2 linked regions of the Luteolibacter yonseiensis genome follow. The protein of the gene in region 1 binds, or shares a complex with, the protein of each later gene. Links are inferred from orthologs where the notes say so. Each region holds a gene or a part of one and is shown in the gene's direction. Other genes may lie near its edges.

What was found. Proteins that work in one complex are often made in the same cells at the same time.
Region 2: the proteins of JIN84_RS20005 (region 1) and JIN84_RS10990 are in contact, whole or in part, in a cryo-EM structure (PDB 7NYH), measured with the Escherichia coli proteins. The link is inferred for Luteolibacter yonseiensis from one-to-one orthologs.

What each region holds. Positions count from the first base shown.
Region 1 is NZ_JAENIK010000012.1:1,027,589-1,030,547, forward strand. It holds JIN84_RS20005 (NADH-quinone oxidoreductase subunit J family protein), read left to right. Parts: upstream 1-1,177; coding sequence 1,178-1,741; downstream 1,742-2,959. Other genes in the region: JIN84_RS19995 (complex I subunit 1/NuoH family protein), read left to right, coding at 1-460; JIN84_RS20000 (4Fe-4S binding protein), read left to right, coding at 488-1,054; nuoK (NADH-quinone oxidoreductase subunit NuoK), read left to right, coding at 1,787-2,107; nuoL (NADH-quinone oxidoreductase subunit L), read left to right, coding at 2,207-2,959. UniProt on the Escherichia coli protein: NDH-1 shuttles electrons from NADH, via FMN and iron-sulfur (Fe-S) centers, to quinones in the respiratory chain. The immediate electron acceptor for the enzyme in this species is believed to be ubiquinone.
Region 2 is NZ_JAENIK010000011.1:306,649-310,835, forward strand. What follows is about bases 816-3,518. They hold JIN84_RS10990 (NADH-quinone oxidoreductase subunit A), read left to right. Parts: upstream 816-1,832; coding sequence 1,833-2,204; downstream 2,205-3,518. Other genes in these bases: JIN84_RS10975 (HAD family hydrolase), read left to right, coding at 816-839; JIN84_RS10980 (type B 50S ribosomal protein L31), read right to left, coding at 918-1,187; JIN84_RS10985 (helix-turn-helix domain-containing protein), read left to right, coding at 1,394-1,714; JIN84_RS10995 (Dabb family protein), read left to right, coding at 2,215-2,532; JIN84_RS11000 (diflavin oxidoreductase), read left to right, coding at 2,632-3,518. In the rest of the region: JIN84_RS10970 (MFS transporter), read left to right, coding at 1-177; more of JIN84_RS10975, read left to right, coding at 174-815; more of JIN84_RS11000, read left to right, coding at 3,519-4,187. UniProt on the Escherichia coli protein: NDH-1 shuttles electrons from NADH, via FMN and iron-sulfur (Fe-S) centers, to quinones in the respiratory chain. The immediate electron acceptor for the enzyme in this species is believed to be ubiquinone.

The sequences.
Region 1 (2,959 bases):
CACCGAATATTCCTCGATGAAGTTCGCGATGTTCTTCATGGGCGAATATGCCGCGATGGTCATCGGCTCCGCGCTCATCGTGACGCTTTTCCTCGGCGGCTGGTCGATCGGCTTCGGAATCGACGCCCATGTCGCGAAGCTGCACATCGGCGACATCTACTTCGGCGGACTGATCCACCTCGGTTGTTTCCTGACGAAACTGATCGGCTTCATCCTCTTCTTCATCCTCGTGCGCTGGACGGTGCCCCGGTTCCGCTATGACCAGCTGATGAAGCTCGGCTGGGTCGTGTTCTTCGAAGCCGCGCTCATCAACGTCTTCCTCGGCGCCCTCATCCTGGCGGCACCGGATCTCGCGGGAGTCATCATCGCCGTCGGCGCGGTGCTCCTTCTCGTCGTTACCGGAGCGGTGATCTGGGTCGCGAAAGTTTCCGAAGAACGCCCGAAAGTCCTGCGCGCCTAATCCCTTCATTTCCCAACATTTCCTCTCATGGCCGTCGTCAAACTCCAGCGCCCGAAGCTCAACTTCGGTGAGAAAATCTACTTCGGAGCCCTCATCAAGGGTTTCTTCCTCACCATGACCCACGCGGTGAAAACACTGCGGGGGAAATCCGCGGGTTCCAAGGAACTCGCTTCCTCCGGCCTCGGAGTGACCATGCAGTTCCCCGAGCAGCGCTGGGACTCGCACATGCCGGATTACTACCGCGGCGCGCCGACACTCGTCACCGACGAGCAGGGCCGCGAACGCTGTGTGTCCTGCCAGCTCTGCGAATTCATCTGCCCGCCGAAGGCGATCAAGATCAAGCCATCCGAAATCCCTTCCGACGATCCATGGGCGAAGGTCGAGAAGCGTCCCTTGGAATTCGACATCGACATGATCCGCTGCATCTACTGCGGCATGTGCGAGGAAGTCTGCCCCGAGCAGGCCATCTTCCTCCGCAAGGACTACCTCATCACCGGCCTCAAGCGCGCCGACATGGTGCACGACAAGACGAAACTCTACGAGATCGGCGGCACCCGCGTCGGCCTCGTGAACAAGTGGAACGAGCTGAAATGAGTTTGTTGCTCTCCAGCATCCGGCTTTTCAGGGAAGAAGCCCTTTCCGAAAAAACCGATGCTGACGGCTGCCCGCTCTCTTCCTCTCCGCTGAAAACTGAAAACTGAAATCTAGCAACTTCCCATGCCCAGCTACCTCTTCTGGCTCTTTTCCACCGTCATGCTCATCGGCGGCACGGCGGTCGTCGCGTTCCGCAATCCGGTGTCCAGCGCGCTCTCCGTGGTCACCTGTTTCGTCGGACTCGCCGGGCTGTTCATCGGACTCAGCGCGTTCTTCGTCGGAGTCATCCAGATCCTCGTCTATACCGGTGCTGTGATGGTGCTGTTCCTCTTCATCATCATGCTGCTGGACCTCAAGGATGAGGAAAAACCGGCGAAGCCCCTGCTCCCCATCGCTGCCGGCATCGCGCTGGTGGCGGCGTTCATGGTGCAGCTCGTCGGCATCCTGTTCCGCTCGCCGAACAAGATCGCCCCGTTGCTGGATGAGACAACCCTCGCCTCCGCGGCCAAGGGATTCGACAAGGGAAGCAAAATCGCGACCACGCTGCATGATGGCAAGCTTCCCGATGTCCATCTCATCGGCCACACGCTTTTCACCGAATACAATTTCCCGCTGCAGGTCCTCGGCGTGCTTCTCCTCGTCGCCACCGTCGGTGTCGTCGTCCTCTCCAAACGCCAGGCGGAATGAGCCCATCCCTGAAAACAGAACACTGAAACCTCTCGAACTTTTTTCATGGCTACCTTAAACGACTATCTTCTCGTCTCCGGCCTGCTCTTCGCCATCGGCCTCGCCGGCGTGGTGCTCCGCCGGAACATCATCATCGTCTTCATGTGTCTCGAGCTCATGCTCAGCGCGGCGAACCTGACGCTGGTCGCCTTCTCCCGTTTCAACACCACGGCGAACGGACTCCCCGACTACAACGGCCAGATGCTCGTCTTCTTCGTCATCACCGTGGCCGCTGCGGAAGTCGCCGTCGGCCTCGCCATCATCGTCGCCCTCTACCGCGCCCGCCAGACCATCCACACCGACGAACTCACCTCGCTGAAAGGCTGAGGAACACGAACATTGAACACCCGACATTGAAGGACGAGAAATCCGACGACCCGGCATCCGACAAAGTCTTCACCGCTCACTGATCCCATTTCACCCACCATGACCCTACCCTGGATCCTACTTTTCCTGCCACTCGTCGTTGCGGCGGCGAACCAACTGGCGCTGCGCAAAACAGGACTCGCACCGCTGGTCTCCACCGCCTCCGCCGTGGCGACATTCATCATCGCGCTGGTCCTGCTCAAGCAAACCGGCACCACGGCGTTTCCCTGGGCGACGATCGGGGACTTCTCGGTGGAGATCGGCATCAAGCTGGACAAGCTCTCGACCGGCATGATGATCGTCGTGACGGGCATCGGGATGCTGGTGCACATCTTCTCGCTGGCCTACATGAAGGAGGATGAGGCGAAGGCGCGCTACTTCACCGGGCTCTCGCTTTTCATGTTCTCGATGACGGGCATCGTGCTCGCGAACAACTTCATCATGACCTTCATCTTCTGGGAGCTGGTCGGACTCAGCTCCTACCTGCTCATCGGCCACTGGTACCAGAAGGACTCCGCCGCGGATGCCGCGAAAAAGGCCTTCCTCGCGAACCGTGTGGGTGACTTCGGTTTCATGATCGGCATCCTGATGCTGTGGGGCATCACCGGAGCACTTTCCTTCGATGCGATGGCCGAAGGGGTGAAGACCTTCCAAGGCGCCAATCCCGCAATTTTCGCAGGCGTGCTTTCGACCGCCCTGCTGTGTGTCTTCTGCGGCGCCGTCGGCAAATCCGCCCAGCTTCCGCTCCACGTCTGGCTGCCGGACGCCATGGAGGGTCCGACGCCCGTTTCCGCCCTGATCCACGCCGCGACC
Region 2 (4,187 bases), on another replicon or contig:
GCCGCCATTTCCATGATGGGCTATTTCGGCTTCCTCGCGGGGCCGCCGCTCATCGGTGGCATCAGCCACTTCATCGGATTGCCAGGGGCGTTCGTGGTCGTCATTCTTTTCTCAGCCTTCATCGCGCTCCGGGGAAACCTCCTGCTCGGCGCGCCACCAACCACCACCGAATCATGAACACACCCTCGCTTTCCGACACACTGGCCGATGCCCGCGGCATTCTCTTCGACATGGACGGAGTGCTCATCGATTCCGAACCGATCCATGAGAAAGCCATCATCGCGCTCACGGCCGAGCTGGGGGACGCGCTGGACGACGAAGCCATCCTGTATTCCTTCAAGGGCGCGCCCGAGAAAAGCATGGCGGCAAGGTTGCTGGAAATGTATCCCGGCCAGAAGCGGACGGCGGAGGAGATCATCCGCCGCAAGATCGAGCTGTTCGCGGAGATCTTCCATCACGTGACCTTGGTCGACGGGGCGATGGAATTCCTCGCGAAAAGCCACGCCGCCGGGCGCAGGCACGGGCTCACCACCTCGGCATCCCGCGCGACCCAGGGACAGGCGTTTGATACCTTCGGCTTCGGGAAATACTTCGATACCATCGTCACCGGTGAGGACATCACGCGCGGCAAGCCGGACCCCGAGCCGTATTTGCTCACGGCGGAAAGGCTCGGCCTGGAGACCAGGGATTGCATCGTCATCGAAGACTCCATCAATGGCGTGCTGTCGGGGAAAGCGGCGGGCTGCCGGGTCGTCGCCATCACCGGAACCTTCCCGGTGGAACAGCTGCTCCGCGCTGGTGCGGATTTCATCATCCACGGCTTCGACGAACTGAGTTGAGCCCGGGTGGAAAACAAAACGCCCGGCCGCGCGGAGCGGCCAGGCGTTCTGGTGAAATTTGGGAAATCAGACTGGAAATCAGTCGAGCTTCGGCTTCCCAACGCGGCGGACGGCACCGAAACGCTTTTGGAATTTGTCGATGCGTCCTTCGGTGTCCACGAACTGGGCGAGGCCGGTGAAGAACGGATGCGAGTCGGACGTGATGCCGATGGAGATGATGCTGTGTTCCACGCCATCGATGACTTCCTTCTTTTCGGAAGACTTGGTCGAGCGGCTGATGAAACGCTTGCCGGTGGTCATGTCAACGAAGACGACCGGATTGTATTTCGGATGAAGGTCCTTTTTCATGGGAAGTGGTGGTCCGGCACGTTACCGACGCGGCGGAAGGCGGAGAGTGGCTGAATTCGCCCACCTGTCAAGCCACTAGCTTCAGGGAAAATCACAAAATTGAAATAAATGAAATTTAATCCTTGCGTAATAAATTACGTGGTTTGGGATAGGCTCCCGTTTTTTTGAGTCGCTTTTGTCACAGGAGGGTGTATCATCGCGTCGTTATGGCAATTACCACGAAACGTACCCGCTTCTCACGCCGTCTTCCAGACCACGTTACCGACGAGCTCTGTAACGTCCTTGCCGAAAAGAAAATCTTCGGTTTCAACGATCTCTTCGAGCGCGTATTCGCCAATCTCAAAGTCCGTAACGCCGTAAGTGGCGGTGAAGAAATGCTCCGCCTGCGCGCTTACGAAAAGCTGCAGAATCTCGTGACCCGCGGCCTCGTCGAGAAAATCGGCAAGGAATACAAGGGCACATCCCGCGTGCACGAAGCATCGAGCGCCTTCGCCGCTGCCGAGGCAGCCGCCCAGGACGACGCCTGATGTCGACTTTTGAAAAAAGCCCGCGCCTTTCCGGAAGGCGCGGGTTTTTTTGTGCCTATTTTTTCCTACCCATTTGCCCCGGGGAATTCTAAGACCACTGCGTCAGCCCGTCCCGCCAATGCCACAAGATTACCTTCCAGTTCTTTTCCAGATCCTGATCGCGCTCGGATTCGCCTGCTCCACCCTCACGGCGAGTGTGATCTTCGGTCGTTCGGGCAAGCGGAACGCGACAAAGGACTCTGCCTACGAGTGCGGCATGTTGCCGGTCGGTGATGGCGCTCCGCGTTTCTCGGTGAAGTTCTATCTGGTCGCGATGCTGTTCGTGATTTTCGATATCGAGGTGGTCTTCATGTATCCATGGGCCGTGCAGTTCCGCGATCTCGCGGCCCAGGGTCCCGCCGCCCTCATCAGCATGGCGGGTTTCGCCGGGATTCTGGTATTCGCCTACGTCTACGCCCTGAAGAAGGGCGCCCTGAGTTGGAAATCCTGAGCCTCCGGCGATGATCCACCATGCGGCCTACTTCCAGCTCAAGCCAGAGGTGGATGCGGCCGGGTTGGAAGAGCTTGTCCGGACGAGCCGCAGCCTGCTGCTGAAGATCCCGGAAGTTCTTTCCGTCAGATCCGGGCGGAACATCGATCCCTCCTGCCAGTGGCAGTTCTATTTTTCCATCGAGGTTGATTCACTGGAAAAATTGAGAATCACGCTGGACGATGCCCATCATCTGAAATTGCTGGAAAAGTGGATCAAACCGAAAACGATGGCGGAATTTTCCATGACTTACGAGTTGGATCCCTCCAAAAATCTGAAGCATTCATAGTGCGAATGAGGGGAATTGGTATGAATCAGGCTTGAAACCTGCTCTGCCACATCACAAGTTCCGCCCCCCTGCGGCCTCGGTCGCTATTTCACCAGAACAATGGCCTTCCCGATTCAAATTCCAAATGACGCTCCGTTCACCGCGGAGCAACGCGCATGGCTGAACGATTTCCTCTCCAAGGCCCTGGCCCTTGGAGCGCAACAGGCGGCGGCCGCGAGCGGTCCGTCTGTGCCGGTCACCGTGCTTTACGGGTCACAAACCGGGACTGCGGAAGGCCTGGCCAAGAAACTCGTGAAATCGCTGAAAAAAGGCAATTTCGAGGTGGAGCTTCACGACATGGCCGCCTACGACCGCGCGCGGTTGGCCGGGGAGAAAAACCTGCTGATCATCACCTCCACCTATGGGGATGGCGAACCACCCGACAGCGCCGCCGAACTGCACGGCTGGCTGTTGGGCGATTCCGCGCCCCAGCTCCCGGCCCTGTCTTACTCGGTGCTGGCACTGGGGGACAGCAGCTATCCGGATTTCTGCAAGTGCGGCATCGAGTTCGACACCCGCCTCGCCGCTCTCGGAGCCAAGCGCATCTCCGCCAGGGTGGACGTGGACGTGGATCCCGACGGTCCTTACGCCGAGTGGTCCGCGGCGGTGATCGCGACCCTCGCGCCGGGCGGAGCGGGGTCTTCCGGCGGGGAGGCATCCGCGGATTCCGCTGAAACCGGTTTCTCCAAAACCAACCCGTTCCCGGCCGGTGTGGTGGAAAACTACAATCTCAATGGAGCAGGGGAAAAGCAGACAAACCAGATCGCCCTCACGCTCGAAGGCTCCGGACTCGAATACGAGGTCGGCGACGCGCTCGGGGTTTATCCGTTGAATCCGCCGCAGGTGGTGGATGAGATCATCGCCAATCTTCCCTTCAAGGCAGGTGACGTCCCCGCGCCGAACGGTGGCGAGGTTTCCCTGCGTGAGGCCTTGATCCGTTATTACGACATCGGTTCGCTCAACAAGTCCATCATCCAGAAATGGCAGGCGAAAAGCGGTTCGCCATTCCTCCGCTCGCTGGTTGAGGCGGACGACAAGAAAGCCTACGACGATTTCTGCTGGGGCCGTGACCTGATCGATCTCGTCATCGACCACCCTGCGGATTTCACCGATGGCGAGGAGTTCGTTTCCATCCTGAAGAAACTCCAGCCACGGCTTTACTCCATCGCCTCCAGCCCGCGGGCGCATCCGGGCGAGGTCCACCTGTGCGTGGGCATCGTGCGTTACGAATCCTTCGGCCGCAAGCGTGGCGGCATTTGCTCCACCTTCCTGGCCGACCGCCTCACCGGTGGGGAAAAACCACGGGTTTATGTCCATGGGAACAATGCTTTCCGCCTGCCGGCGGATACCGCCACGGATGTCATCATGTGCGGCCCCGGCACCGGCATCGCCCCGTTCCGCGCGTTTCTCGAGGATCGCAAGGCAACCGCCGCGACGGGGAGGAACTGGCTGTTCTTCGGCAATCCGCACCAGGCGACCGACTACCTCTATCAGGACGAGATCGAAAGCTACATTGCGGACGGCACGCTGACGAAGTTCGACGCGGCATGGTCGCGCGACCAGAAGGAGAAGCTCTACGTCCAGCATCTCATGGTGCGGAACGGTGCCGAACTCTG